Regions from separate parts of the Pseudarthrobacter sp. WHRI 8279 genome, predicted to be linked through region 3. Evidence: riboswitches for the same ligand, from Rfam matches in the RefSeq annotation. Region 3 holds a riboswitch; each other region holds the start of a gene.

Region 1 (10,170 bases), on a different replicon from region 3:
AGCGAGTAATAGACGCTGCGGCCCTGCGCGCGGCCCTCGACCAGGCCACAATCGCGCAAACATGCCACATGCGCGGACACGGTGGACTGGGCCAGGCCCAGCTTCCCAGCCAGATCACCGACCCGGATCTCTCCCTCGGCCATCCGCTTCACGATGCTCAGTCGTGTCGGGTCACTCAGGGAATGAAACAAAGCCGCCGCGGGATCCAACTGGCCGCAGTCATCGGCAGCGCCCCCAATTTGTATCGTCATATGGCGATGATAGCGTAAAGCGGTGATGTTATCGACGAGAAGCTGTTACTGCCGGTCCTTGGCCTGTCCCTCCCGGCCCACGCCCCGGACAGGTTCCTTTAGGCCGCGAGGGGTGCGGACGTGACGATCGGCGGGTTTTTCGCTGAGATGGTTCAGTCGGGCACCCTGCTCATGGCCATTCCGCTGGCCATGATCGCCGGGACCGTCTCCTTCATCTCTCCGTGCATCCTGCCGCTTGTCCCCGGGTACCTTGGCTACGTCTCCGGGATTACCGATCCGGGCCGGCCAGATAACCGGCGCCGGGTCCTGGCCGGAGTTGGGCTGTTCATTCTTGGGTTTGCCGCCGTTTTCACCCTCTACGGGGCGGCCTTTGGTGTCATTGGCGGTTGGCTGGTCCGGTGGCAGGACACCCTGATCCGGGGACTCGGGCTGTTCGTCGTGCTGATGGGCCTGGTCCTGGTGGGCAGAATCCCGTTCCTGCAAGCCACCCGCAAGCTATCCTTCAGGCCCCGGACAGGCATCGCCGGCGCCCCGCTGCTGGGAATTGTCTTCGGCCTCGGGTGGACGCCCTGCATGGGTCCGACCCTGAGCGCGGTTCTGGCCCTCAGCACCACAACCGGCGATCCATGGCGTGGTGCGCTGCTTGGATTCCTCTACTGTCTGGGGCTTGGAATCCCTTTCGTTCTGGTAGCGCTGGGCCTGAGCTGGGTGAGCAGGACCCTCGGGTACATCCGACGGCACATGCGCGCTTTCAACATCATCGGGGGTTCCTTGCTGATCCTCGTCGGGCTCCTGATGGTCTCAGGGGTCTGGATGCTCTGGATCTACCAACTGCAAAACCTCGCCGCGACCATCACCACCCCCGTCTAGGAGAAACCAGCACATGAACTCGCAACAGCCCGGTAATCCAATGACAGCGCGCCTGCCGGCCCGGCGCGGCGTTCTACTGGGAGCAGCGTCGGCAGCCATCCTGCTCGCCGGGTGCGCCGGACCGGACGACTCACTGGCCACCCAAGCACGGGCTGGGGATAACAAGAACTACATCGCAGGAGACGGATCCGTCTCTGAGTACGCCGCCGAAACCAGGGCGCCCGCGGTTGATCTCGCCGGAACCCTCTTTGACGGCTCGGCGGTCAGCTCAGCCGACTGGAAAGGAAACGTCACCGTCCTGAACGTCTGGTACGCCGCCTGCGCGCCCTGCCGCAAAGAAGCACCCGACCTTGAAGCACTCCATCAGGAGTTCAAAAGCGACGGCGTCAGGATTTACGGGATCAACGTCCGGGACACCGCCGCAACTGCCGCGGCCTTCGAGCGCACTTTCGGCACCACCTACCCCAGCTTCAACGACAACGACGGCGGGATCCTGCTGGCCCTGGCCGACCACGTGCCCCCACGGGCGGTCCCCACAACCCTCGTCCTGGACAGGCACGGCAAAGTCGCCGCCCGTGTTCTTGGCCTTGCAGAGAAGGGCACCCTCAAAGCCCTCATCAGCAGCGCGCTCAGCGAATCCTGAAAAAACGCGGCGGCAGGATCCCCCGGCCGCCGCGTTATGGACGCGGCGCGATCAGGGGCAGGGCATACGGCTCTGACCTACCCGGCCCTGAAGGCCTGGCCTAGACTCAGGAAACGCCGCCGTTTCCGGGAGAACGGGAGATCCGAGTGACTGCACAATTGCCTGACAGCTCGCTGGCCCTGCTGCGTGAGGGATACACCTTCATCTCCGCCCGCTGCGATGAAGCCGGGACCGATCTTTTCCAGACCCGTCTGATGCTTCGGCCCGTCGTCTGCATCAGGGGGGCAGCGGCTGCTGAATTTTTTTACGGTGGCGGACGGTTTAGCCGCGCCGGTGCCTTGCCGCGGTCGGCCAAGCATCTGCTGCAGGATGCACACAGCGTACAGACCCTCGAAGGGGACGATCATCACCGCCGCAAGTACCTGTTCCTGGAGCTGGGCAGCCGGGACTCCGCCATGCAGCTCGCGGACGCTTTTGACGCTCAATGGCACGATCCCCGCCACGGCCTGCCGTCCAGGCGACGGTTCGATCTGCACAGGGAGGTCCGCCGGATCCTCACCGCGGCAGCCTGCAGCTGGGCCGGTCTTCCCACCGACGCACCCACCATCGCCAGACGCAGCAGAGAACTGGGGCTGATGATCGACCAGGCCGGAGCGTTCGGGCCGGCGAACTGGTACGCCCGCTGGCGCCGCCGTTCCACAGAAAAGTGGGCCACGAACGCAATCCAGGCAGCACGCTTGATCGTTCAGGCCCAAGCACCGGTAACCCCGGTGGAAGCCATCGCATTCCATCGCGACAACACCGGCAAGGAACTGCCCCCAGACACAGCAGCGGTGGAACTGCTGAACCTGCTCCGCCCGGTCGTGGCCGTCAGCAACTTCATAGTCTTCGCCGCCCTCGCCCTCACACAGCACCCCGACTGGAAAGAAAAACTCAGCAACGGTGATGATCACGACCTGCACTGCTTCGCCCAGGAAGTGCGCCGGTACTACCCGTTTTTCCCCTTCGTCGGGGGCACGGCCACCAGGGACCTGGAATGGTCCGGGCACGCCTTCAAGCCCGGAGACTGGGTCCTGCTTGACCTGTACGGAACCAATCACGACCCGCGAACCTGGACAAACCCGGAAAGCTTCAACCCAGAACGCTTCCGCACTTGGCAACCCACCCCCCACACCCTGATCCCGCAAGGAGCAGGCGACAAAAACACAGGGCACCGGTGCCCAGGGGAAGACATCACCGTGGAACTGATCAAACGAGCCATACGCTCCCTCGCGGCCGCACCCGACCTGCAGGTACCCGCACAGGACCTCAGCTTCAGCCTCTCCAACATGCCCGCCCTCCCCAAAAGCGGCTTCATCATCGACCCCGCACCTCCACGACGCCGCTAACTAACCGCAACAGCAAAGGAATCGGCACCAGCCGGCACGGACCATGCGACTCTCGCATATCCCTAGGGTTTCGAGGCGCAGATGTTTCGAGACACTGAATCGCGGCTAGAGAAGGATGTCGGCTGCAAAACAGAAGGGGTCGGATCAAGGCATGCTGAAGGCCGGCGATTCACTGCCCCCAAGGCATTGAATCACCGGCCTTCAGTGGTTTTATTTGCCTGCTCGGACGAAGGTTACTGCGCCCTTGGAGGTCATCCAAGTCAGGGGGTGGACGGCGGTTTCGTTTTTGCCGTTCAGGCCGGAGCTGAGGACCTGGCCGTTTCCGACGTAGATGCCTACGTGACCGGGCTGCATGACCATGTCGCCGGGCTGGGGATCGGTGACGACGGTGCCGTAGTTCATGAACTGCATGGGCCCGAGGTCCCCGACGGGGATGCCGGCTGCGTTGAGGGCGTTTTCGACCAGTCGCGTGCAGTCCTGGATCATCCCGATCTGGGCGTAGGCCGAAGACACCATGGTCGCGTTGATGCCGCCGGCTGCCGGGGCGGCCACGGGGGCAGCGGGTGCGGGGGTGACGGTGATCTGGGCCTTGGCCGGGGCAGCAGCAGCTGCCTTCGCAACAACAGGCGTCGCGGCAACAGCGACCTTGGGGGCATCGACGACGACGGGCTTGGGTGCTTCCACTACAGGTGCCGGGGTTGTCTTGACGGCGGGACGCTCGAAAGCGATCTGGACCGTGGCGTCGGCGCTGAGCGGGGTTTGTACCTGGCTGGTGACTTCCAGGTTCGATGCCGGCTCGGCTTCGCGCTGGGTTGGGGCGTCTGCTGCCTGGGCGGCGATGCCGCTGGTCAGGACGAGGCCGGATGCTGCTGCGATGACGGCGGCCTGACGGCCTACACCGCCGGCGTGGCCGGCGAAGGATTTGGACAGGACCGCCAGGGGGCTGGTCTGGACGGGGACCGCGCGGCGGCGGCCGTGAGCTTTGCCATTGGGCATGAAAGGGCCTCTCCCACTGCCTGCGAGGTTAGCTGTCGGATTCGGATGGGAGACACCCGGCCGTGGTGATGCACGAAAGGCATCAGGCACGGCTTCACCCCAAGGCCTGCCGGAAGCAGGCCGATATTGGGTTCCCCGTCTCTGCCGGACGATTTTGCGAACGGATCCCGGGCAGCGGCAGAGTTAGGCAAGTCTGCTCAGGAGTGCCGCATTCGGAGAAACCGGCACGGCTTCAGACCCTACGTCACAACAGCCACATTTGTCACATTTAGATAACGGCGTGTCAGAATCCCTCGGTTCCGAGGCTTGCGGAATATACCCCCTGGGGGTATCCTTGAGGTGTTGTCAGTGAAGTGGTATGTCCCGGCCGGTGCCCCGCACCGCCTTCACAGCCGTTCAACCCCAGCGCCCATCAAATCCTTCGTCTTCAAGGAATGGAAACTGACATGTGTGGAACTGAACACCGTACCGAACTGCCCCTCGTTTCAGCGGCTACAGGTTGCGGCTGCTGCTCAACCGAAGCGTCTTCCGCGCCCGCCACAACTGCCGGTGCCACCGGCACCGAATTTGCCGTGGAGGGCCTGACCTGCGGGCATTGCGTTCAGACCGTTCAGAAGGCGCTGTCCGCACTTGAGGGTGTGGAATCCGCCTCTGTTGATCTCGTGCCGGGCGGCCGTTCCCGTCTGACTGTCGGCGGTAAAGCCGACCGTTCCGCTGTGCGTGAGGCTGTTACCTCCGCCGGCTACACACTCATCAGCAACTGACCACTCCAAGCTCCTCCGGCAGCGAGCCTGCCTGGAGTGAGGCGGCGTCTCCTCTCAAAGGAGGAACCATGGAAGACCACACCCAGCACCACGGCGGCCACGCAGGCCACCACAACTCGCACACACCCGCCACCGAATCCCAGGACCCGTCGCCTGCAGCGGTCAGCACGGTCACGGTTACCGAGCACGACCACTCCCACAGCCACCACGAGGGCCATGGCGGGCAGGATGACCACGCAGTCCACAGCCATGGCCAGCACGCCGGGCACAGCACCGCGATGTTCAAAAACAGGTTCTGGCTGACCCTGGCCCTGTCCATCCCGGTCGTCTATTTCAGCCCGATGGTCGGGCACATCCTGGGCTACATGGCCCCGATGTTCCCCGGCTCGGCCTGGATCCCGCCCGTTTTGGGCACGGTGATCTTCCTCTACGGCGGCCAGCCCTTCCTTAAGGGCGGCTGGCGGGAACTGAAGGACCGCACCCCGGGCATGATGCTGCTGATCGGGATGGCCATCACGGTCGCGTTCGCCGCGTCCTGGGTCACCAGCCTTGGTATCGGCGGATTTGATCTGGACTTCTGGTGGGAGCTGGCCCTGCTGGTGGCGATCATGCTGCTGGGCCACTGGATCGAAATGCGGGCCCTGGGCTCGGCGCAGGGCGCCCTGGATGCCCTCGCGGCGCTGCTGCCTGACGAGGCCGAACGCGTCACCGACGCCGGCACCGAAACCGTTCCGGTGTCCGCGCTAGCCGAAGGCGACATGGTCCTGGTCCGCTCCGGCGCCCGGATGCCCGCCGACGGAACCGTCGTGGACGGCCAGGCCGAGTTCGACGAGTCCATGATCACCGGTGAATCCAAAACCGTCCCCCGCGGTCCCGGGGACACGGTCGTGGCAGGAACGGTCGCGACGGATAACAGCGTCCGGGTCCAGGTCACCGCCGTCGGTGAGAACACCGCACTGGCTGGGATCCAGCGTCTTGTCGCCGAAGCGCAGGCGTCCTCCTCCAAGGCCCAGGCATTGGCGGACCGGGCCGCGGCCTTCCTGTTCTACTTCGCCGCCGGCGCAGGCGTGCTGACCTTCATCGTCTGGACGCTGCTCGGGAGCGTCCCGGAGGCTGTCACCCGGACCGTCACCGTGCTGGTGATCGCCTGCCCCCACGCCCTGGGCCTGGCCATCCCGCTGGTCATCGCCATTTCCACCGAGCAGGCAGCCCGTGCCGGGGTGCTGATCAAGAACCGGATGGCGCTGGAGCGCATGCGCACCATCGACGTCGTCCTGTTCGATAAGACCGGCACCCTCACCACGGGCGAGCCGGAACTGAAGGACATCGCACCCGTTTCCGGCGGGGACGCTGACGCGCTGCTGGCACTGGCCGCGGCCGTGGAGGCCGATAGTGAACACCCCGTGGCACGGGCCATCGTCCGGGCGGCGCGGGAGCGGAACCTGAGCATTCCGCAGGCCAGGGACTTCAGTTCCCTGACCGGGCGCGGCGTCCGCGCCACCGTGGATGGCCGCACTGTCCATGTTGGCGGGCCTGCGCTGCTGCGCGAACTGGGCACCACCGAACCCGACGCGCTGGCACAATCCACCAGCACCTGGATGGGCCGCGGCGCGGCGGTGCTGCACGTGATCGACGGACACGAGGTTCTGGGAGCTGTCAGCCTGGAGGACAGCATCCGCCCCGAGTCACGGCAGGCCGTCGCCGCGCTGCAGCACCGCGGCGTGAAGGTCGCCATGATCACCGGTGACGCCCGCCAGGTCGCCCAGGCCGTGGCCGAGGACCTGCGCATCGATGAGGTGTTCGCCGAAGTCCTTCCTGCGGACAAGGACAAGAAGGTCGCAGAGCTCCAGGCCCGTGGGATGAAAGTCGCCATGGTCGGTGACGGGGTGAACGACTCCCCGGCACTGGCACGGGCTGAGGTCGGCATCGCCATCGGCGCCGGCACAGATGTGGCCATGGAATCAGCCGGGGTTGTCCTGGCCGGGAACGATCCCCGGGCTGTGTTGTCGATGGTGGACCTGTCCCGGGCCAGCTACGCGAAGATGTGGCAAAACCTCATCTGGGCCACCGGCTACAACGTCCTCGCGGTTCCTTTGGCAGCCGGTGTCCTGGCCTTCGCCGGGGTCGTGCTGTCCCCGGCAGCAGGGGCGGTGCTGATGTCCGTGTCAACGATAGTGGTGGCACTGAACGCCCAGCTGCTGCGGAGGGTGAAACTCAATCCCTCCCAGGCACGTTAGACAAGAGGCTGTAACCGGCAGGGGGTACCCCCCCTGCCGGTAGGCTTAAGACTCTGAACAACCTGCACGGAAGGGAGGAAACGTTGTGAGCGCACCATCTCGTGGACCCTTCACCGCGTTCCTCCTACGTGCAGGCTTCCTGACGGCCGCCCTGGCCATCATCGCCGGCATCTTCGGCATGCACATCATGACCGGGGCGCACCACATGAGCGCCGGGCACACTATGCCGGCGGCAGCCGCCCAGCCAACCGTGCACCTGGACAACCTCCCCTCCAGCCACTCCCATCCACCGGGAGCGTCAACGGACGGGGCTGCAGTTACTCCAGCGGCAACAGACTCGTCTTCCTGCGCCCCTGCAGGTTCCTGCCCGGAGATGTCCGCCGGGGGCAACGCCTGCGTTTTGTCTCCGGGAAACACCTCCCTGACCGCCCCTGCGCCGGGAACAGCACCCTATGCCTTACCGGACTTCGGCGCGGCGGCTGCAGCCAGCACGGGCTATTCCTACTCACCGGAGAGTCCCTCTCCCGGTGACCTCTGTATCAGCCGGACGTAAACACGCCCGACGGCGCCGTGCCATGCCCGGCGCACCTCCAGCCACTTCTGCACGCATAAGACACGCCGCCCGTAACGGGCCGCCGCATGCAATCCCCAGGCGCTACGCGCCGCTGATACTTTTGAGGACCCTGATTTCCATGAAAAAGACCCTGACCATTTCCGCTGCCGCCATCGCAGCAGCAATCGCCCTCGCCGGCTGCGCGGCCGGTTCGGGAACCGGCACGTCGGATTCGAGCAGCATGCCGGGCATGAACCACGGCAGCTCGGCGATGCCGTCCAGCTCAGCCCCGGCCACTTCCGCGGCAGCCTCGGCTGAGTTTAACGACGCGGACACCATGTTCGCGCAGATGATGATCCCGCACCACGCACAGGCCGTGACCATGAGCGACATGATTCTTGAGAAAGAGGGAATCCCTGCCCCGGTGACGGACCTGGCCACCAATATCAAGGCCGCCCAGGGACCGGAAATCGAGAAGATGACCGGCTGGCTTGAAAGCTGGGGACAGCCCACCGAAGCGCCCACCGGCGCCCACTCAGGCCACAGCATGTCCGGGGTGATGGGCGAGGAAGACATGGCAAAACTCGAAGCCGCCCAGGGCACCGAGGCCGCCAAACTGTTCCTGACCCAGATGATCGCCCACCACGAAGGCGCCGTCCAGATGGCCAAGACAGAAACCACCGACGGCAAGAACGCCGACGCGGTCCAGCTCAGCAAGGACATCGTCAGCGACCAGGAAGCCGAAATCCAGGAAATGAAAGACCTGCTGGCCACCCTGTAGCCAGCACACCACCGGCACCGGCCCCGTCCCCCCGTGGGGCCGGTGCCTTCCCCCACCTTCATTTTCCTTGGACCACTTTGGAGTTCCCCGTGTCCCTGCACTTCATGAACCGAGGACGTTCCGCCGCCGGGCTCACCGCGGCCGCCGCCCTCCTGCTGACCCTGTCCGCCTGTTCCTCCGGCCCAACACCCGGCACCGCACCATCCACTGCCGCAGCCGGCCTGCCCAGCTCCCACGTCCACGGCCTGAGCGTGAACCGCGAAACCGACCAGGTCCTGCTGGCCACCCATGAAGGCCTCTTCGACGTCACCAAGCAGCCCAAATCCCCCGCCACCCAGATCGGTGACACCAACGACCTGATGGGCTTCACCGCAGCCGCTGACCAAGGCGTGTTCTACGCTTCCGGGCACCCCGGCCCCGGCTCGGACCTGCCCAACCCCATGGGTCTGATCCGATCCGCGGACGGCGGCAAAACATGGGAACAGCTCTCCCGCCAAGGCGAGTCCGACTTCCACGCCCTCGCTACGGCCAGATCCGGGATTGTCGCCTACGACGGAACGCTGCAGACCAGCCCGGACGGGAAAACCTGGACCCCGGCCACCGCCGAGTTCGTACCGGCCGTTTTGGCCGGCAACCCCGAAACCGACACCGTTCTCGCCACCACCCGCGACGGTCTCCAACGCTCCACCGACGGCGGGAAGACCTGGCAACTGAACGCCGCAGCCCCTGTCGTCCAGTTCGTCGCGTTCGCCAGCGGCACCGAAGTCTTCGGCATCGAACCCGACGGTTCAGTCCACTACTCAGCAGACGCCGGAAGCACCTGGACCCAGACAGGCCACATCGAAGGCCAGGTCCAGGCGATCACCGCCGTGAAGAAGACCGACGACAAACCATGGATCTGGGCCGCGACCACTGAAGGGCTCGTCGTATCCACCGACGGCGGCATGGTGTTCCATGCCCCTGCCGCTACCCAATGAATGCCGCCGGGCCTGCTGCCCTCACAGGCGGTACCTGCAGGCTGATGACCGTGGCAGTGTAGGCGCATTGTTGGAGGATCAGGAAAGGGTCTGGTTCGTGGACCCCGCCACGCTGCGGGACGTGGTCGTGGACCGGGAAGCCATGGAAGCCCGGCTTGCCGGCTGCACTGACCTGGAACGCGTCTGGGTTCTATCCCTTCTGGGCCGGGGCGAGGAAGCAGTCAGCGAAGCCCAACAACTGCTGGCCGCCTCCACGGACCCCTTCCGCGCCCTGCTCGTCCTCGCCTACGCCTATCAACGGCTGTATCGCTGGCGGGACGCTGCACGGGTGCAGGAACGGGCCCTCCGCGCTGCACGCACGAAGTTCAGGGAAGCCCAGGTCCGCCACCAGATCGGGCGGCGGCTATTTGACGAGGGTCTCTACCTCGCTGCCGCGGCCGAGTTCGAGTGGGCTGCTGACCTGTTCAAAGCCGCCGGACGTCCCCGTGCGGCACTCACCTCCTACAGGGCAAAAGAACGGGCACTAAAGGTCCACCGGCAAAGCCGGCTCCCGGACTAAAGGGCAGTTACCTGCCAGCAGGAGGACAGCCATACTGGCGCATAGACAGCACGACCAGGGATGGAAAGGAGGTGCACACCGAACACAGGCCCGGACACCGCAAACACCATCCATGCGGTCCGGAACATTTTTCAGCTACTCAAACCTTTGG
Region 2 (10,170 bases), 130 kb from region 3:
CCAACACGGTCTGCAGCCGCCATACCCTAAACCCGCACAGCAATGCGGATGCGGTGGCGGGCGGCCGTGTCAAAAGACGCAGAACGAAGAAGGTTGATTACGTGCCTACCGGCAAGGTCAAGTGGTATGACAAGGACAAGGGCTTTGGTTTCCTCGCGGGCGAGGACGGCCAGGAGGTATTCCTGCCTAAATCGTCGCTGCCCGAGGGCGTAACAGAGCTTAAGGCCGGCACCAGGGTTGAATTTGGTGTGGCTGACGGCCGGAAGGGCGCCCAGGCCCTGGGCCTGCGCGTGCTGGACAAGACACCCTCCATTGCCAAGGCAAAGCGGCCCAGTGCCAAGGACCTCGCTCCTCTCGTGCAGGATCTGGTGACGGTCCTGGACAATCTGTCCGGAACCCTCTCCGCAGGCAAATACCCGGAAGGCAACAAGGGCAAGGCCATCGCCGCTGCCCTGCGTAAGGTTGCCGACGAGCTGGACGTTTAGGCACTGATGAACCCCGAAGCTGAACAGCCGGTCCCAGCTGTGCCGGAACAGGACGGCACGACGACGGGTGGCCCGGGCGCCGCCGGCCCGGCCGTTGCAGGGGCCAGGGCTGTGTCCAAGCGCCGAGCGGGCGTCCCGGCATGGCGCACAGGGAAGCCGGATGCCTTCCTCGCCGCTGCCGTGGACACGGCGCGTTCGGCTGTGGAGGAAATAACGGCTGCGCCCACCATTGGCCGCCATCTGGCTGCCAAAAGCGAGGGCGACCGCCTGGTAACGCACCTGTTTGAATCCAGGTTGCCTGGCTACCTGGGCTGGCAGTGGTATGCGGTACTTACCCGCAACTCCCGCTCCAAGGTGGTCACGGTCAGCGAGCTCGGCCTGCTGCCGTCGGAAGATTCGATCCTTGCCCCGGAGTGGGTGCCGTGGGCTGAACGCGTCCGGCCCGAGGACGAGCAGGAACAGGACCAGGAGCAGGACCAGGTACGGGTAGGGAAACCGGAAACTGGCGGGCAGGAAACCAATCCGGCAGAAGGCGAGGCCCATGACGGCGCCCCGGGGGCCGGGAGCCAGGACGCGGCCGCAACGGAGCCTGCCGGAACCGGGCCCGTCGTTGGGCCTGCTGAAGCCGGAGCCGCCGCCCCTGGTGCGCCCGGCCCGTTCGCGGAAGCGCAGCCTGTAGAAGCCCAGCCCGTAGAAGCCCAGCCCACTGAAGACAGCGCCGCCAAGCCTTAGGCAGGCCGCACCCCAGGACGCAGTCTTCACCACGTACACAAAGGCGCCGCCCGGAACTGTTCCCGGGCGGCGCCGTCGTACATTAATGCCCTGCCCAGCTCGGTAAGGCCCGGCAGCTCGGTAACGCCCCCAGTTCGGTGAGCCGCGACCCTTTGGTGAGCCGCGGCCGGACTGCCGGCGGACCGCTACTTGCGCAGTTCGCCCACCACGAAGTCGATGCTGGCCAGCAGCGCAGAAACGTCGTCGGGCTCGATGGCCACGAAAGTGGCAATGCGCAGCTGGTTGCGGCCGAGCTTGCGGTAGGGCTCGGTGTCCACGACGCCGTTGGCCCGCAGGACCTTTGCCACCACGGCTGCATCCACTGACTCGTCAAAGTCGATGGTGGCGATGACGTTGGAGCGCTCGTCCGGGTTGGTGACGAACGGGGTGGCGAATTCGGAAGCTTCGGCCCAGCTGTAGATGCGGCCGGCGGAATCGGCAGTGCGCGCGGCGGCGAAGTCCAGGCCGCCGTTGGCGTTCAGCCACTGCACCTGTGCATCCAGTGTCACCAGGGTGGACAGCGACGGCGTGTTGTAGGTCTGGTTCAGCCGTGAGTTGTCGATTGCGGTCTGCAGGTCGAGGAAATCGGGGATCCAGCGGTCGGTGGACTTGATACGCGCCGCGCGGTCCAGGGCGGCGGGGGAGAACAGGCCAAGCCAGAGTCCGCCGTCGGAGGCAAAGTTCTTCTGCGGGGCGAAGTAGTAGACGTCGCTCTCCGCCACGTCCACGTCCAGGCCGCCGGCGGCCGACGTCGCGTCGACCAGCACCAGCGCGCCCTCGTCGGCACCCGCTACCCGCTTCACGGGGGCGGAGACGCCCGTGGAAGTCTCGTTCTGCGGCCAGGCGTAGGCATCGACACCCGCTTCAGCCTGGGCAGCAGGGCGCGTACCTGGTTCGGATTTGATGATTGATGAGGCATCCAGGAAGGGCGCCTTGTTGGTGGCGGCAGCGAACTTGGACCCGAATTCACCGAACGAGAGGTGCTGGGCCTTCTGCTCCACCAGGCCGAAGCTGGCAATGTCCCAGAACGCAGTGGAACCGCCGACGCCGAGGACCACTTCATAGCCCTCGGGGGCACGGAAGAACTGGCTGAGGCCCTCGCGTACGGACCCGACCAGGTTTTTCACCGGAGCCTGCCGGTGCGAGGTTCCGAGGATGGTTTTGGAAGCAGCGGAAAGCGCATCGATCTGCTCCTGCCGGACCTTTGACGGGCCGGCGCCGAACCGTCCGTCCTTGGGCAGGAGGTCGGCGGGAATAGTGATGCTGTTTTCGCTCACAGGTGCTCCAATGTCGGCGTGGACGCGGTTGGGGTCCGGACGGGTGGTTGGTTGGCGGACAGTCGGCTGTGACTGCGACTTTCGGCCCCCCTCATTCTGCCTGAACAGGCGGTGGGGCGGGAACCGGCACCGTCATAGTCCAGAAATTGAGACAGAGACCAAGACGTTGGGACGGGCCCCGGCGGCGGCCGCCAACTATTCGGACAAAGTCAAAATAGGCTAAGCTTTCCAACGGACTACGTCGCGCGGATGGCGATATACGGTGGGACAACGCAAGGTACTGCGCTCGAGGAGCTGAGCTGGATGACGGATCTGATCGACACTACGGAGATGTACCTTCGGACCATCTTGGAGCTTGAGGAAGAGAACATCGTTGCCCTCCGGGCCCGGATCGCCGAACGCCTGCGCCACTCAGGACCCACGGTCTCCCAGACCATCGGCAGGATGGAGCGGGATGGCCTGGTGGTTGTCTCCGGCGACCGGCACCTGGAGCTGACGGAAACCGGCCGGAAGCGCGCTACCGAAGTGATGCGCAAGCACCGGCTGGCGGAGCGGCTGCTGGCGGACGTTATCGGCCTGGACTGGGCGTACGTCCATGACGAAGCCTGCCGCTGGGAGCATGTTATGAGCGAACGCGTGGAGCGGCGCATCTACGAACTGCTTGACCATCCGACCGAGTCACCGTACGGAAACCCTATCCCTGGCCTGGCTGCCCTTGGGGGCCAGGCGTCCGCAGGCTTCGCTGACGGCGCCATCAGCCTGCTTGAAGCAATGAAGTCCTATGGCCCGGCGTCGGAGGTGACCGTAAGCCGGTTGGCTGAGCCGATCCAGGTGGAGCCCGAGCTGCTGGTCCAGCTGGATGAGGGCGGAATCCGTCCGGGAGCCGCAGTCTCGCTGGAGCGGGTGGGGGACTACATTTCGGTCCGGGTGCCCGGCATCGAAGGTGCGCTGGAGTTGCCGCCTGAGGTGGCGGCCCACGTCTTCGTCGCCATCCGGTAACTCTCCCGTTGTACCCGCTCGGAGCGCATCAGCCAAAGATAACGGAATTGTTACTTCGAGCCTTCTGGCCCTATAGTTAAACGCAAGCGTAGATACTAAAGCGTTACCTGATCCGGAGCCGAGCTCTGCCAGCGGATCAGGTGCACGAGTCATTACTGGCAGAGGCGGGGGAACCACAACCGGCAGACGGGGGACTGCCTTGGGGTGAAGTCCGTCAGCAGCAAGCCTCTTCCAGTGAAGGATCCTTCCGGGGATACCTCTGTGCCGGGCTTGCCTAGGCGGACCGGGTCTTTGAACTCTCTGACCCGAATCCGACAGCTAACTTCGCAGGCTTTCCAGAGAGGAACCCTTCTTGTCCATAGAGACCCCCAAGGGGCGCCGCCGCGCGGCGTCTCCCGTTTCAACGCCGCGCGTTGTCGAGGTCATCACCACGGAACGCCCCCGCGATCCGCACCGTGACGCCCGCCGCCGTCGAGGACCCTTCCGGCAGATCACCGAATTTGCCGCAGCCAGCGGGATCGCACAGAAGGCCGGAATCGCTCTTGCTGCCACCGGCCTGGTGTTGACAGTGACCGTTCCGGCAACAAGTCCCGTCATGGCAACCGACAACGCAAGCGGCGTTACCCCGGTGGCAGCATCTGCTGTTACCCCGCAGCCGCAGGTATCCGCGGAGGCCGGCGCCCAGATCGACTTCAGCCGCTCTGCCGTGGTGACCCAGGCAGACCCCGATGGCAAGCTGAAGCAGCTGCTCAGCGCCCAGTCCGCAGGTTCGGTGTCCCGCGCGGCCTCGGCCGGAAGCCTCGGCGCTCCGCTGGCCGCGCTCTCCACTGCCTCCGCGTTCGGTTACCGGGTCAGCCCCATCACCGGCGGCGCGGGTGACTTCCACCGCGGCCAGGACTACGTTGCCCAATGCGGCACCTCGGTGCTGGCGGCTGCCACCGGCACCGTAACGTTCGTGGGCTGGCACCAGTACGGCGGTGGAAACCGGGTGGTGGTGGACCATGGCAACGGCCTGGAAACCACGTACAACCACCTTTCGTCCATCAGCGTCACGGAGGGACAGACGGTCTCCCGGGGCGATGTCCTGGCCCTCAGCGGAACCACGGGTGCTTCCACCGGCTGCCACCTTCACTTCGAGGTGCAGGTCAACGGCGAAGTCGTCGATCCCACGGGCTGGCTGTAGTCAAATGATGGTTTGCTATCGAATCATCGTGACCCGCCGTGACCTGAATGTGACATTCACCGAAAACTGCTGTACCGTCTAACTCGCGTCAACTTTTCCGAAGTTGACGCTCTTGTGCGGATTGCCTAGCTCTGCCACCGCTCAAGGTCCGTTCGCATTTCATCGTCTGGCAGGGGCGGGGGAACCAATTTTGGTCTTTGCTTCAGCGAAGGCCTTGGGGTTAAGTCGCAAAACTTCCTTGGAAGCCGCGCGGCCGGGTGACTCCCATCCGAATCCGACAGCTCACCTCGCAGGCATTGGGAGAGGCTACCTTCGTGTCTTCACGCCATCATTCTGCGCGCCACCGTGCGCAAACGGTTCGTACCAACCCCTTGGACACAGTGTCCAAGGCTGTTAGTGCCAATGCCGGGACAGTAGGTCGCCAGGCTGCGGTTATCGCAGCTGCTTCCGGTCTCATCCTCAGCATGGGCCTGCCTGCCAACGCCGCGGACACCACCGCCGGCGTTTCCGCTTCCACCGAGTCCGGGTCTGCCCAGTCCGCCCTGGCGGTCACCGCAGCACCCACCGCGACTGTCTCCTTCGAGCGTCCCGTGGTGAAGACCACCGCCGCACCGAAGCCGGCTCCCGTGCGGGCGCAGTCCACCGATTCGGAGGACCGCGCTGCTGCCGCTACCCGGACGGCCTCCACCGCAGCGGCTCCCGAAGCTGCAGCTGAGAAGCTGGCAGAGACGGTTTCCTCGGCCTCCACCTCCGGCATTGCCGCACTCGCATACACCGGCATCGGCCGTCCCTACGTCTGGGGAGGCACCACCCCCAACGGCTGGGATTGCTCAGGGTTCACCCAGTGGGTCTACGCCCAGGCCGGCATCAGCATCCCGCGCGTCAACGCCTGGACCGCAATGACGCCCACCTCCACTCCGCAGCCGGGTGACCTGGTTATGCAGAACGGTGGCGCGCACGTGGGCATCTACGTGGGCAACGGCATGATGATCAGCGCGCTCAACCCCTCCCAGGGCACGCTCCTCCACTCGGTAGCCGCCACCGGAAGCTCCGCCTTCTTCACGATCAACAAATAGTTCTTGGGCCTTCGGGCCCAAGAACTATTTCTTTGCACCCCTTTCCACACACCACATCCCCGTTCGGGGCCTGCCGGCGTACCCCCAAGATGCCGGCAGGCCCAGACCCCTTGGTGCCCACAACGGCCTGAGGAAAACGAAAGAGAGAACTGATGACTACTCGTGCCACCGCACGGCATCGCGCCGAAGTCACCAAGACCAACTCAATCGCTGTTATTGCCAAGGCTGTTGGCGACAACGCCGGTGGCATGGGCCGCCAGGCAGCGGTTATCGCCGCCGCTTCCGGCCTGGTGCTCACCAGCGGCATCGCTGCAAACGCAGCTGACTCCAGCGTCCAGCGCGACTCTGCCCCCGCGTCCACCCTGGAAGTAGAGTCCTCCGTCGAGGCGCCGATCTCCGCTGCCTCCACCATCGCCATCACCTTCGAAAAGCCGGCCGTTACCACCACGCCCGCGCCTGTCGTCGTTGTCGAGGAAGAGCCCGCGCCTGTTGAGGTCAAGGAAGCCGAGCCGGCTCCGGCCGCCGCCCAGCCTGCTGCAGCCCCCAAGGTAACCGCCAAGGTAACCACAGCCTCCGCGCCCGCTGCAGCTCCTGCTGCTTCCGCCAGCGGCAAGGGCGCAGCCATCCTCTCGGCAGCGTACGCCCAGCTGGGTGTCACCCAGGACTGCACCATGCTGGTCACCAACTCCCTGGCAGCAGTGGGCATCAACTTCCACGACTGGCCCGCAGGCTACCTCTCCCTGGGCCGCACCGTAAGCGCCGCCGAAGCGCAGCCCGGCGACCTGATCTACTACGCAGACGGTGGCGCAGGCATGGCCCACATCGCTGTCTACGCGGGCAACGGCCAGGCCGTCCACGGTGGATACAACGGAAACCAGACGGTCGTCTTCAGCGCCAACGTTGGCTCCGGCCCCGTTTTCATCCGCGTGAACTAATTAGCTCCGCGCTAGGCCGTCCCACAGGGGCGGCACAAGAACCCCTGCCCTGGCGGCAGGGGTTCTTGCTTTTAAACGCCGGTTGGGTGGCTACCGGCCAGGCGCAGCCCCCGGCCGCCCGATACGCCCGCTGGCCCGACACGGCAGTTTTGGGAAACCGCGATTAGCTGATAGTGGGCTTCTATGTTTACTCTTGTGGTGTCGATCCATAGCCCGGACATGCCGAGGGCAGCCGGCCCTCGTGCCCCTGACGGGTGCGGCCGTGAAGAGGTACGTGCATGCGCACTCTCGTTCTGAATGCTGGATATGAACCGCTGGCGGTTATCACGTTCCGCCGGGCGCTGGTGCTTGTGCTCACGGGTAAAGCCAGTGTGGTTGCTGAGGGTGACGATCCCGTGGTGGGCCCCCAGGAGATATTGGGCCGCCCGTCCGTTATCCTCCTGAACCGCTATATCCGTCCGAGGTACAACCAGGCCACCGCTGTCAGCCGCCGGGGCGTGCTGAGGCGCGATGGCCACCGGTGCGCCTACTGCGGAAAAGCGGCCCACACCATCGACCATGTCCACCCCAAGTCCCGCGGCGGTGCGGATTCCTGGGAGAACCTGGTGGCGGCCTGCCTTCGTTGCAACAACGTCAAGGGCGACCATACTCCTGCTGAAATGGGGTGGAAGCTGAGATTCGTCCCGGAACCCCCGCACGGAACCATCTGGCAGATCAAGGAACTCGAAAAGCCCACCCCTGCGTGGGATCCGTTCCTGCTGCCCGAGCGCGCAGCTTGACCCCAACCTGCACCAGGCATTCCTGATCCATACAGCTAGGCTGGGGGAGTGGAAGAGAGCCGGTTGCCTTTCGATGCCGTGATCCTGGCCGGCGGCCGGTCGTCCCGGTTGGGCGGAGTGCCCAAGCAGGACCTCGTGTTCCACCATGCCACCCTCCTGCAGCGGGCGCTGGCCGCGTCTGCGGGCGCCACCAGCACTGTGGTGGTGGGTCCGCGCGCAGATTCTACGGTTACGGGGGTGATCTGGTGCCGGGAAGAGCCTGAGTTCGCGGGTCCGGCAGCTGCTATCTCCGCCGGGCTGGAGGCTCTTGCGCGGCACTGCAGCCCCGCATCGGAATACACCCTCGTGCTGGCGTGCGATATGCCCCTTGTCCAGGATGCCGTGGCGGTGTTGAAGGAAGCGCTGGTCCCGGCAAGGGGAGACGGAGTCATGGCCCGCTCTGCTGACGGGACCCTCCAGCCGCTGGCCGGCATGTACCGCACGGCTGGGTTAAAAAGGGCGGCAGCGGAACTGGCTGCACGCGGTACGCTAATCAACGGCTCCGTGCGTTCGCTGCTTGCTAGTCTGGAGGTGCAGCCTGTCACCGTCCCCGCAGGTTCCACGGCCGACGTGGACACGTGGGATGATGCCGCCGCACTAGGGATTGCCGCCGGGAGCCAGGACAACAGCCAGGACCGGCGCAGCCGCAGTTAACTTGGGAGGCACGTTCGTGAAGAGTCAGGATGAAACGCTGGAGGAGTGGTGCAGGTCCCTGCTCCAGGCCTATGAGCTTGAGGACGTCCAGGTGGATGTCAACGCCATCCTTGCCTTGGCTGGCGTGGCCGCCCATTCAGTGGTCCGCCCGGCAGCGCCGCTGACCACCTTCATTGCCGGCTACGCCGCTGGCCTGGCATCCGGGTCCGGGCAGCCAACGAACGCCGCTTCCATGGAATCCGCGCTCGCCGTGGCCCGTGCCCTGGCCGCCGACTACGATGCTGAAGCCGCCGGGACTCCCGGCGGATGACCAGCGACGCCCAGAAGGAACCAAGCAAACCCGACGCTGACCATCCCCGGCACCTTGACCACACGTGGGACGAGGCCCGCGAGGCCGCCTTTGACGCCGCCCATCCGATTCCCGCCGGACCGGTCGCGCTTGAACTGGCGCTCGGACGAAAACTTGAGCAAGATATTGTGGCGCTGCAGGACATGCCCCACTATGCGTCGTCAGCCATGGACGGCTGGGCGGTGAACGGCACCGCGCCGTGGATCCTTGTTGAACCCGGCACCCCCCTTGCTCCCCACCAGGCCAGTCCTATCGCCACAGGGGGGCTCATCCCGCTGGGTGGCAAGTCGGTACTGCGCAGCGAAAGCGCCCGGCTGGACGAGGACGAGGATGGACTGCCCATCCTGGTAACCGGCGGGACGGCCCGCCCCGGCGAGCCCCGCACCGGCCAGCATGTGCGGAAAGCGGGTGAGGAGGCTTCGGAAGGTGACGTCCTTGTCAAGGCAGGAGTGGTGCTCAACCCCGCGCATCTGGCGCTGGCTGCCCTTGCCGGGTACGACGAACTTGTGGTCCAGGGTAAGCCGATGGTCCGGCTGCTGCTGACCGGTTCCGAGGTGGTTGGCCACGGCGTGCCCGTCCCCGGGCAGGTCCGGGACACCTTCGGCCCGCAACTGCCGGCAGTGGTGGGCATGCTGGGCGGGATACCCGGCGGACAGCAAAGGATCGGCGATTCCTATGCTGAGTGGCTCGGCGCACTGGAGGACGTGGTGCCGGAGGAGCCGGGTGCACCGGACCTGCCGGCCGACGTCGTCATTACCACCGGCGGGACGGGAAAATCCGGCACGGACCATCTTCGCAGGGCCGTAGCGGAGCTGGGAGGCCGCTTGATCATCGACGGCGTGGCCATGCGTCCGGGGCATCCTGCCGTCCTGGCCGAACTTCCGGACGGACGCTTCGTGCTGGGATTGCCGGGGAATCCGCTTGCCGCCATGATCGCGCTGTCCACGGTGGGCGCGCCGCTGTTGGCGGCGCTGGGACACGGCGACATGCCGGCGGTGCAGGAAGTGCCATGCGGAACCACCCTTGAGCCGGAACCCGGGCGCACCCGCCTTATGCCGTTCCGCCTGCTCTACGGGATGGCCTCGCCCGCCCAGCACACCGGCCCCGGCATGATGCGGGGACTGGCCTCCGCCGACGGCGTAATGGTTGTTCCTCCCCACGGGGTGAAGCTCGGCGAACTGGTGCCTGCCTTCGCCCTGCCCTGGGGGCCGCCCATCCCTGCGCCCCCCGACCCCAACGCCAAACCAAAGACACGCAGCGCGGGACGGACGGGCCGGACAGCCGCCAAACCCGCAGCCGCCGGTCCAGTGGACTGGAGCGAGCTCCTTGGCTGACGAGGCCAGGGGAACGGCCGCTGCGCTGGCATCAACCCTGGGCGGTTGCGATGATGGAGTCATGAACAGGAACGGTGGGACATGGGACGTGTAACCCAGCGCCGCAAGGTGCACAAGTACGTGCTGGATGGCTCCCCGAACGCCCTCGAGTTCCCGGTCCGGTACCGGGAGGATGTCCTGGCGGTGGAGGAACCGCTGGAAATCCGGCTGGGCAGCATGTCCTATTCCGTGACCATGCGGACCCCTGGCCATGACTTCGACCTGGTGGCCGGGTTCCTGGTGTCCGAGG
Region 3 (10,170 bases):
TGGAGACAGCTCCCGCCTTCATACAGGCAACAGCGAATGGGTGAGTACAGGCAACGGCGACGGGTTGGGTACCAACGACGGGGCGGGTGCCGGGATGGATCCCGCCGGGCTGTCGTCGGCGGTCCGGGCGCAGGTGCTCGTCATGGTCCCGGTAGTCGCCCTGATGGGCCTGACCGACGAGCCGGCCGTGCTGGACGGCTTCGGGCCGATCCCGCCGTCGATGGCGAGGGACCTGGTTGCGAACGGTGCTGATTCGTTCCACCGGGTCCTTGTCGACCCTAGGGATGGTGCGCCGCTGGAGATCGGGCGGACCAGCTACCGGGTTACCAAGGCGATGCGGAACTGGCTGCGGCTGCGGGACGGCAAATGCCCCTTCCCCGGCTGCAGCAACAACTCCCTGGATAACGAGGCAGACCACCTTCTGGCCTGGCAGCACGGCGGGACCACCGGGATCAGCAACCTCGGACAGCCCTGCCCGAAACACCACAAACTCCGCCACACCACCGGCTGGACACCAACACCAGCCACCAAAACCGAACCACCCGGCTGGACCTCACCCACCGGCCGGAACTACAAAAGCGAACACCAGGACTGGGAACCACCCCAATGGCCCGAATCTGCCATGCCGCCCATGCCGGCGCGGCTGGAACCGGGGGAGCATCACAACGGGCAAGTCCCCGGCATGCTGCCCTACCCGCCCATGCCCGGCGCGTGTGCCTGCCCTGCCGGAGACCTCCCATACCCGGAACCTCCACCGGAGGAACCTGAAGATGACGGCCTCATAGACCTGGACGACATACCCGTGGACGACCCCCTCTGGGACGACTTCTACGCCCTGCCGCCCGTCCTGCCCCAATACCCTCTGAACTGGGACCCCATGAATGACTGGGACCCGATAACGGACCGCAATCCGGCACTTACCTGAATTCCTTGCTGACAAAGCGCCGCACAAGGCAGCTTGTGATCCAGCGATGCCACGGTGGGGGCAGCCAGGCGGGTCAATAGCCCAGTGTCGGGGAGACGGCCCAAGACACACCGGTTGGGGAGGCGGTCCAAGCACAGCCCCAAAGCCCAGGAACCCGAACAAGGCAACGGCCAACTTTTGCGGTCCACGCCGGGCGGGCTAGATTCATCAGCAAGATGACTAATCAAACCAGTCCCACGCACGCAACCGCCTACTGGACGACGGCCAAGGAACACGGCGAACTCCGTACCGAGGACCTTTCCGCCCCCGGCCCAGGCGAAGCCCTGGTGCGCACCCTCTATTCCGGCATCAGCAAAGGCACCGAGATGGTGGTCCATGCCGGCGCCGTCCCGCCCCGGGTAGCCGACGAGATGCGGGCACCCCACCAGGAAGGCGAATTCCCGGGGCCGGTGAAGTTCGGCTACCTGTCCGTGGGCGTAGTCGAGGACGGTCCGGAGGGATGGCCGGGGCAGCGCGTGTTCTGCCTCAACCCCCACCAGGACCGCTACGTCGCGTCCATCAGTTCACTCACGAAAATTCCCGACGACGTCCCGTCCCGCCGGGCAGTGCTGACCGGAACCGTGGAAACCGCGGTCAATGCGCTGTGGGAGGCTGGCCCGAGGCTCGGTGACCGGGTTGCGGTTGTGGGCGCAGGCCTCGTGGGCGGCATGGTGGCCACCCTGCTCCGGACCTTTCCGCTGGAACGCCTGCAGCTTGTGGACCTGGACCCGGGCCGGAAGCAACTGGCGGACACCCTTGGAATAGACTTCGCCCACCCGGATGAAGCCCTCGCCGACTGCGACATCGTGTTCCACTGCTCCGCCTCCCAGGAAGGCTTGGAGCGCAGCCTGCAGCTTGCGGGCGACGAAGGGGACGTCATCGAAATGTCCTGGTACGCGAACCGCCAGGTAACCGTGCCGCTGGGTGAGGACTTCCACGCCCGGCGCCTGTCCATCAGGGCAAGCCAGGTGGGAGTGGTGGCACGAGCGCGCCGGCACCGCAGGACCAACGCGGACCGCCTGAACCTCGCAGTATCGCTGCTCAAGGATCCGGTATTCGATGCCTTCCTGACGGGTACTTCCCCGTTCGCTGAGCTGCCTGGCGTTGTGCAGGACCTGGCCCACGGCAACCTCGAAGCTCTATGCCACGTCATTGAGTACCCGGGCAACGAAGATTCCCAGCACCCTAACCGAGAAAACCAGAGGTAGTCCATGTTCAGCCTGACCGTACGGCGCCACTTCATGATCGCCCACAGCCTCCCGCGCGAGGCCTTCGGGCCCGCCCAGGCCCTGCATGGGGCAACCTTCGTCGCCGAGGTGTCCTTCCGCCGTCGGACGCTCAACGAGGACGCGATCGTCCTGGACATCGGTGCTGGGGGCACCATGATCGAGGAGGTGCTGGCAGGCCTGAACTACCGGAACCTGGACGAGCACCCGGATTTCGCCGGGAAGCTCAGCACCACGGAGGCGCTTGCGGAATACATCGCGCAGTCTGTTGCTGAAAAGCTGAAGGATGATCCCGACGGCGGCCAGCTCACCGGGATCGACGTCACCTTACGCGAAAACCCGGACGCCTGGGCCACCTACACGCTGGACCTTTCAGCCGCCTGATCCCATGGACAGCATCCGGCTGCTGGTTCCCGGCAACATCCACCATCATTCCGGTGGGAACATCTACAACGCCCGGCTGGTGCAGGGGCTGAAAACGCTGGGAGCCGCCGTCGACGTGCTCCCCGTCGACGGCTCCTGGCCCTATGCCGGTGCCCACGCCCGACGCAGGCTGGGCAGCCTCCTGGGGGCGTGGGACCAGGCAGGTGAAGCGGAACCAGAAGACGCAGTAACCCTTGTGGACGGGCTCATCGCCATGGGCGCGCCGGATGAAATGGAATTCGCGGCCAAGGCCGGACGCAAAACATGGGTGTTGGTACATATGCCCGCCCCGGCACATCACGAGCGTGAAGCACGGTCCCTCCGGGCTGCAACCGGGGTCGTGTGCACCAGCACTTGGGCCCGCAAAGTTCTGGAAGAACGTCACGGACTTCATGGACTGGAGGTCGCCCTTCCCGGGACGGACCCGGCGCCGTTGGCCCTCGGATCCACTCCGCCCCACCTGCTTACGGTGGCCGCGCTGCTGCCCAACAAGGACCAGCTGCTGACGGTGTCCGCCCTGGCAATGCTTCAGGACCTTGACTGGACCGCATCATTTGTCGGATCAGACAAGGCAGACGGGGATTACGCGCAAGGAGTTCGGGCGGCAGTGAACATGCACGGGCTGCACGGACGGATTCTGTTCACCGGCGAGCTGACTGGCGAGGCACTGGAGAACGAATGGCGTCGGGCGGACCTCAGCCTCCTGGTGTCCCGTGCCGAGGCTTTCGGCATGGTGGTCACCGAATCACTGGCGCACGGGATTCCCGTGGTGGTGCGCGACGGGACCGGTGCCGTTGAGGCCTTGCGCCTGGGAACAGCGGGGGAGGACGACGACGGCGGCACGCATCCGGGAGCGAAGGTTGCCTTTCCGTCGGATGATGATCCTGCGAACCCCGCCCAGCTCGCCCAGGCCCTGCGGCGCTGGCTGGAAGACCCCGGAACCAGGGATGCCTGGCGGGCCCGGGCGCTGGATGCGCGGAGCAGGCTGCCGGGCTGGGACCAGCCAGCGGCCTGCGTGCTGGCCGCCATTAGGAAGGCTCACTAACTGCCCACCCCGCTGACTGCCCAGCCCGCTGAATCAGAGCCGCGAGCGGTGCCCTGCGAAGAACTCACGCAGCAGGGCGGCGGACTCGGCTTCGCGCACGCCCGGATACACCTCAACCCAGTGGTTCAGGCGCCTCTCGCGGAGCACATCGAAAACAGACCCCGCAGCCCCTGCTTTCTCGTCCCAGGCACCAAAGACCACCCGGGGGATTCGTGCCAATACAATCGCTCCGGCGCACATGGCGCAGGGTTCAAGGGTGACCACCAGCGTGCAGTCGGCGAGCCGCCAGCCGTCTCCGCTGCCGCCGTCGAGCATGGAAAGCTTGCGCAGCCGTTCCGCCGCCTCACGGATGGCCACTACCTCGGCGTGGGCGGTCGGGTCTCCAAGCTCTTCCCGCTGGTTCCGCCCGGAACCCAGCACGGCGCCGTCGGGCCCGATGACCACGGCCCCGATGGGTACGTCCTCCGTGTCGAGGGCGCGACGGGCCTCGGCGAGGGCAAGGCCCATCCACGCGTGGTGTTTCTTATCTGCGGAGACCATGGCTCAATGATAGTTTCGAAGGATACCCAGAGCCCGTGACGCACATCCGCCGGGAGGCACAGTGAGCACAGTCCGAGACCGCGTGGACAAGTGGATCAAGCCGTACGCCGCCTTGTGGCTGACCATGATCATCGGCGGAACGCTGGTGATCGCCCTGGCACTCCTGGGAGCCGAGGTCTACTCGGACGTCGTAGACGAGGAAGGCCTGGCGAGCCTTGATATTCCTGCACTGGAATATTCGCAGTCGTTGCGGAACCCGGAGGTGGACGCCTTCGCCACAGGTTTCACCAATGTGGGCGGCGGGATCGGCATGCCCATCCTGGCGAGCATCCTCACCGCCTGGCTGACCTTCCTGAACAGGACATGGCGGCCCATTGTCCTGGTGGGCGGAGCGGCCCTTGTTTCCACCCTGGCCACTACCTGGGGCAAGCGGCTGGTAGGCAGGACACGTCCGGACCACTCCGAGGCCGTCCCGCCGTTCGAGACGTCGCCGTCCTTCCCCAGCGGGCACACCCTGAACACCACGGTGGTGATAGGGGTCCTGATCTACCTCATGTGCCTGCAGTTCCAAGTACTCTGGGCGCGGATCGCAGCCATCACGGTGGGCACACTCTTCATCATTGCCATGGGCCTGAGCCGGGTCTTCCTGGGACACCACTGGATGACCGACGTCATGGCGGGCTGGTTCCTGGGGCTGGCGTGGGTAGGAATCGTGATCCTGGCCCACAGGCTGTTCCACCTGATGCGGCGGCGTGAGCACGCAGGCCCTGCACCCACCTTCGAGCATCCCGTCCTGCGCGAGGACCACACCGGGGACGCAGAACGTACCGCCCCGGAGGAGGACGCCGGCGCTGCCCCACAAAGGGCCGACGACGACGCTTCGCAGTCCGGCACGGGCGGCGGACGGCAGGGGAGCGGCCCGGCAGCCGGGTGATAGTTTTGACCCATGCGCACTCTCGTTGTGGACCACCCGCTGGTCGCCCATAAGCTCACCGTCCTGCGGGACAAGAACACTCCGTCCCCGGTCTTCCGGCAGCTGACGGAGGAACTGGTGACCCTCCTGGCCTACGAGGCCACGCGGGAAGTCCGCACCGAGCCCGTGACCATCGAAACCCCCGTCAGCACAACCGTGGGCACGGCGTTCACCAAACCCACTCCGCTGGTGGTACCCATCCTCCGTGCTGGCCTGGGAATGCTCGAGGGCATGACCAAACTGGTCCCCACGGCTGAAGTGGGCTTCCTGGGCATGGCCCGCGACGAGGAAACGCTGGACATCATCACCTACGCCGAGCGCCTGCCCGAGGATCTCACCGACCGGCAGATCTTCGTGCTGGATCCCATGCTTGCCACCGGCGGAACACTGCGCGAGGCCATCAAGTTCCTGTTCAAGCGCGGCGCTTCTGATGTCACCTGCATCTGCCTGCTCGCCGCGCCGGAGGGCCTGGCCAAGCTGGAGGAAGAACTCTCCGGCGCAAACGTCACCATCGTCCTGGCTTCCATCGATGAGAAGCTCAACGAGAAGTCCTACATTGTCCCGGGCCTGGGCGACGCAGGCGACCGCCTGTACGGCATCGCCGGCTAGGACTCAAGCCTTTCCCGCTTCCTGCGCAAGGCCTAGCCTGAGCGCATGGACTGGAAACTGGAACTCGTTTTTGTCCCCGTATCCGATGTGGACCGGGCCAAAGACTTTTACGTCAACAAGGTGGGCTTCAACGCCGATTTCGACGAACGGCCCAGCGACTCCATCAGGTTCGTGCAACTGACGCCGCCGGGCTCAGCCTGCTCCATCTGCATCGGGGAAGGCCTCACGGATGCTCCCCCCGGTACCGGCTCCAACCTGCAGCTTGTGGTCTCTGACATCCAGGCCGCCCACCGTCAGCTCAAGGCCAACGGGGTGGACGTCAGCGATGTGGACGTGCAGGACTGGGGCCACTTTGTGTACTTCGCCGACCCTGACGGTAACCGCTGGGCGGTCCAGTACATCCCCGGCAGGGACGTACCGGACCGCCAAGGCGAAGCCGCTTCTGTTTAGTACCAGTTGTTGGCGTAGTGGAAGTTCAGTGCTCCACACGGGGACTGGTAGCGCTCCTGGATGTAGTTCAGGCCCCAGTTGATTTGCGTACGGTAATTGGTGAGGTAGTCGGCGCCGGCGCTGGCCATCTTCTCGGCCGGCAGGGACTGCACAATGCCGTAGGCGCCGCTGCTCGGGTTGGTGGCCGTGGTGGTCCAGTCTGATTCCTTGGTCCACAGGGTCTGCAAGCACTGCATCTGGTCCGGTGCCCAGCCGTAGGAGGCCAACTGGCCGGCAGCGTAGGCCTGTGCGCCCGCGGGGTCGTTGACTGCGACGACCGGGGCCGGCTCGGGAGCGGGGGCAGGTGCCGGCGCGGGCTCAGGCTCCGGTGCAGGTGCAGGTGCCGGTGCGGGCTCAGCGGCGGGAGCCGGCGCCGGCTCGGCGGCCTGCGGGACAACGTTAATGGGCTCTGCTGCAGGCGCCGGAGCAGGGTTTTCCTGGATCTCGCTCTTCTCGATGCTCAGCTTCGACTGGGCCTCAGCGGCCTGCGTCTCCGTAGCTGCCACCTGCACTGCGGTGTCGGTGGCCTGGCCTGCTGCTCCAACGCCTACAAGGAGCGCGCAGGACGTCGCGAGGATGGCGGCGCGCTGGCCAAAGGACGGAATTTTGCCTGACGTGCGCGGGGCACCGGCGTCGTGGCCTGGTTTCGGGCGTGCTTTAGTAAGGAACTTAGACATGATGGATCGCCTCTCACACCTGCGGAGTTAGCTGTCGGGTTCGGATGAGGGCATCCGGCCGTACGGAAAAATCACGTAGTGGCTTAACCCCAAGGGCAATTGTGTGCCCGGGACTTCTGGGTCCCCCGCCTCTGCCTATGCTCAAGCGGAATCCGGGAAGCGGCAGAGCTTGGCGTCATCCGGATATGCGGCCCGAACGGGAACCGCACCCAATCGACGGTACAGGAGTTCAGGTCTTAAGTCACATTTTGGTAACAGGGATCACGAGGACGGCGCGCCGCCTTGCGCCGCTATCGCAGGCAGGGGGAGTTGCAAGGCAAACTGCGTGCGTCCCGGTTGTGATGTCACCGTGACCTTACCCCCGTGGGCCTCGACGATGGATTCGACGATTGAGAGGCCCAGACCGCTGGTTCCTTCAGCGGCGGGTGCGCCCGGTCCGCTGGCATTGCCTGCCCGGGCCGCGTCTGCGCGGGCGAACCGCGCGAAAACCTGGTCCAGGAACTCGGGCGGAATGCCGCCGCCGTCGTCCGTTACCGTCACCACCGCAGCGCCCTCTGCCGTCTTCCCAACCCCGGTGACCACCGTGGTTCCCGGCGGTGTGTGCTTGCGGGCGTTGGACAGCAGGTTCATCAGCACCTGCCGCAGCTGGGACGGGTCGCCGTTCACCACAACGGGTTCGTCTGGAAGATCCAGCCGCCAGGTATGGCCGGGCGCCATGACCTTTTCGTCACTGACGCCTTCCACCACCAGCTGGTTCAGGTCCACCTCGCTAAGCTTCAAGGGCTGGCCCTCATCAAGGCGCGCCAGCAGCAGCAGGTCCTCCACCAGCGCGGTCATCCGCTGGGACTGGCTTTGAACCCTCGCCAGCGACTTCTCCCCGTCCGGAGTGAAGTTTTCCGTCATCCGCATCAGTTCGGTGTACCCGCGGATGGCGGTCAGGGGCGTGCGGAGCTCATGGGAAGCGTCGGCCACAAACTGCCGGACCTTGGTTTCACTCTTCTGCCGCGCCTGCAGCGCGTGGGCCACGTTGTCCAGCATGAGGTTCAGGGCGTGGCCCACGCTGCCAACCTCCGTACCGGGATTGGAGTTCGACGGCGGCACGCGCACCGCAAGTGCCACCTCGCCGGCATCCAGGGGCAGCCTGGAAACACGGGTGGCAACCTCGGAAAGCTGCTCGAGGGGCTTCATGGTGCGGCGGATCAGGACACTTCCCACCAGCCCTATCAGGAGCAGGCCACCCAGGGAGACGAAGACGAACGTCCACACCAGGGACGCCAGCGTGCTCTCCTTTCCGGCCAGGGGAAGTCCTGTTACCAGGACGTCGCCGAAGTTGGTCTGCACAGCCACCAGCCGGTAGCCGCCGTTGGAGAGTGCCCTGTCCACGGGTTGCGCGTCTGGGGTGAGGGCAAGCAGGACCTGTTTGTCGTCCGAGGACAACGGCGACCGCGTTGTGTCCGAGGTGAGAAAGCCTCCGATGCTGACCTGCCCATTGAGGAGGCGCGCATTGAGGGTTCCCACGCTTTGGCCGCGGGAGTCCAGGGGGTCCCTGCCATTGAAGCCGCCGGAGGGAGGGCGTCCTGGATCGTTGGAACGGTCTGCGGCCTGGCCCAGCTGTTCGTCCAGTTGCCGGGTAAGGAACGCGTCCATCGAGGCGTAACTCGCCACGCCCACGGCACCGCAGATGGCAATCAGCAGTGTCATGGCCAGGAGGATCAGCCGGGTCCGCAGGTGCCACGTGCCGGGCTTCAGCCAGTTCCGCGGCTGCGGTGCCGCCGTGGGGTGCGGGGACGCCATGGCGCTCCTACTCCGCCGGCTTGATGACGTACCCGGCGCCCCGCACGGTATGGATCATGGGCGGGTGGATGGCATCCACTTTCTTGCGGAGGTAGGAGATGTAGAGCTCCACGATGTTGGCCTGGCCGCCGAAGTCGTAGTTCCAGACCCGGTCCAGGATCTGCGCTTTGCTGATGACGCGCTTGGGGTTTTCCATGAGGTATCGGAGCAGCTCGAACTGGGTTGCCGTCAACTGGAGCTCCTCACCCGCACGGGTCACCTCACGGGTGTCCACGTTGAGGACCAGGTCTCCAACAACCAGCTCAGCGGTGTCCATGGCGGCCACACCGGACCGCTGGACCAGGCGGTGTAGGCGGAGCAGGACCTCTTCCATGCTGAATGGCTTGGTGACATAGTCGTCACCGCCGGCTGCGAGGCCAACGATCCTGTCCTGAACCGCATCCTTGGCGGTGAGGAACAGTGCGGGAACCTCAGGAGCGTAAGCGCGGATCCGCGTCAGTACCTCGACGCCGTCGAAACCGGGGATCATGACATCCAGGACCAGCACGTCAGGGCGGAAGTCCCTGGCCACCTTCACGGCTTCCGGACCGTCGGCGGCGATCGCCACGGACCAGCCGGCCATGCGCAGGCCCATGCTCATAAGCTCGGAAAGGCTGGGCTCGTCATCCACCACCAGCGCCCTGATGGGGGAGCCGTCCGGGTGGGTGAGCTTGGGGAGGTTGTTGGTCATGGAGTGCGAGGTGGCCATGGGACAACTCTCCGATCGTTGGCTAAAGCCCCGCTTTGGCGTTCCTGTGCGCAAGCTGTGAATCCCAGCCTAGCGAGCTGGATCCGCAGAAATGCCCCTAACGTGCTACCGGTTTAGTCCCCTTCAGCCCGTCCGCCGGCTTACAAGCATCGGAGCGAACCGGATTCCGAATGCCACTTAGCCGCTGAGCCTGCAGATTTTTCTGTCCAAAAGCAGGACCGGCTGGACACGCCGTGGACGCGAAGACCGAGATTCCACTATCGCGCGCTCCAATGAACGAAGACACATAAAATGGCGCTGTTACCGAACGATATTTCGCAGACCATCGAAAAATGACCCATAGACAAGATAACAACCGTTATTTTTTACACTGCCCAGAATTGTGATTTGGAGCACTTTGGCTAAATTCGTCTCATTATGCGGACGATCATGTCCATTGTTACTTGCAAGTTGCCATTGTTACGCTGCACACTTCCAATGTGAACAAGAACTCAACAGCACCTGCAGCCGCAGAATATTGGCCCAGCACATCAGCTGCTGCCGACATGCGCTGTTGTCGAATGCACGCCTGACCTTCCCACCCCCCGAAGTTCTTAGGCATTCGCCCACCAGCCCAGCGTCGGGCGCCCCTCCCCAGTTCGCATTGCGGGGATTCCCAGCATTCGGGCCGCGATGACGGCCA

Evidence for each region. A riboswitch is a leader RNA that binds a small molecule or an ion and turns the genes downstream of it on or off. The one in region 3 is predicted to bind cyclic di-AMP.
Region 1: linked by a shared signal. The riboswitch ahead of ABRP28_RS21390 (NlpC/P60 family protein) and the one ahead of ABRP28_RS19260 (hypothetical protein) in region 3 are both predicted to bind cyclic di-AMP.
Region 2: linked by a shared signal. The riboswitch ahead of ABRP28_RS19825 (NlpC/P60 family protein) and the one ahead of ABRP28_RS19260 (hypothetical protein) in region 3 are both predicted to bind cyclic di-AMP.

The regions. Positions count from the first base shown of each region.
Region 1 is NZ_CP168164.1:49,292-59,461, reverse strand. Features, by position in the region: gene ABRP28_RS21410 (metalloregulator ArsR/SmtB family transcription factor) at 1-251, opposite strand, end outside; gene ABRP28_RS21405 (cytochrome c biogenesis protein CcdA) at 372-1,121, shown strand; gene ABRP28_RS21400 (TlpA disulfide reductase family protein) at 1,135-1,764, shown strand; gene ABRP28_RS21395 (cytochrome P450) at 1,911-3,152, shown strand; gene ABRP28_RS21390 (NlpC/P60 family protein) at 3,363-4,148, opposite strand; cyclic di-AMP (ydaO/yuaA leader) riboswitch at 4,152-4,348, opposite strand; gene ABRP28_RS21385 (heavy-metal-associated domain-containing protein) at 4,583-4,912, shown strand; gene ABRP28_RS21380 (heavy metal translocating P-type ATPase) at 4,909-7,149, shown strand; gene ABRP28_RS21375 (hypothetical protein) at 7,235-7,702, shown strand; gene ABRP28_RS21370 (DUF305 domain-containing protein) at 7,842-8,483, shown strand; gene ABRP28_RS21365 (F510_1955 family glycosylhydrolase) at 8,573-9,460, shown strand; gene ABRP28_RS21360 (hypothetical protein) at 9,531-10,019, shown strand.
Region 2 is NZ_CP168162.1:4,312,595-4,322,764, forward strand. Features, by position in the region: gene ABRP28_RS19800 (cold-shock protein) at 102-485, shown strand; gene ABRP28_RS19805 (DUF3027 domain-containing protein) at 492-1,217, shown strand; gene serC (phosphoserine transaminase) at 1,403-2,533, opposite strand; gene ABRP28_RS19815 (metal-dependent transcriptional regulator) at 2,837-3,532, shown strand; cyclic di-AMP (ydaO/yuaA leader) riboswitch at 3,639-3,880, shown strand; gene ABRP28_RS19820 (M23 family metallopeptidase) at 3,891-4,715, shown strand; cyclic di-AMP (ydaO/yuaA leader) riboswitch at 4,852-5,025, shown strand; gene ABRP28_RS19825 (NlpC/P60 family protein) at 5,096-5,791, shown strand; gene ABRP28_RS19830 (NlpC/P60 family protein) at 5,944-6,726, shown strand; gene ABRP28_RS19835 (HNH endonuclease) at 7,005-7,505, shown strand; gene ABRP28_RS19840 (molybdenum cofactor guanylyltransferase) at 7,554-8,198, shown strand; gene ABRP28_RS19845 (DUF6457 domain-containing protein) at 8,215-8,508, shown strand; gene ABRP28_RS19850 (molybdopterin molybdotransferase MoeA) at 8,505-9,881, shown strand; gene fdhD (formate dehydrogenase accessory sulfurtransferase FdhD) at 9,963-10,170, shown strand, end outside.
Region 3 is NZ_CP168162.1:4,179,490-4,189,659, forward strand. Features, by position in the region: gene ABRP28_RS19220 (DUF222 domain-containing protein) at 1-925, shown strand, start outside; gene ABRP28_RS19225 (dehydrogenase) at 1,141-2,172, shown strand; gene ABRP28_RS19230 (6-carboxytetrahydropterin synthase) at 2,176-2,574, shown strand; gene ABRP28_RS19235 (glycosyltransferase family 4 protein) at 2,579-3,658, shown strand; gene ABRP28_RS19240 (nucleoside deaminase) at 3,692-4,198, opposite strand; gene ABRP28_RS19245 (phosphatase PAP2 family protein) at 4,260-5,132, shown strand; gene upp (uracil phosphoribosyltransferase) at 5,145-5,780, shown strand; gene ABRP28_RS19255 (glyoxalase superfamily protein) at 5,826-6,230, shown strand; gene ABRP28_RS19260 (hypothetical protein) at 6,227-6,946, opposite strand; cyclic di-AMP (ydaO/yuaA leader) riboswitch at 6,952-7,114, opposite strand; gene ABRP28_RS19265 (HAMP domain-containing sensor histidine kinase) at 7,208-8,740, opposite strand; gene ABRP28_RS19270 (response regulator transcription factor) at 8,748-9,488, opposite strand.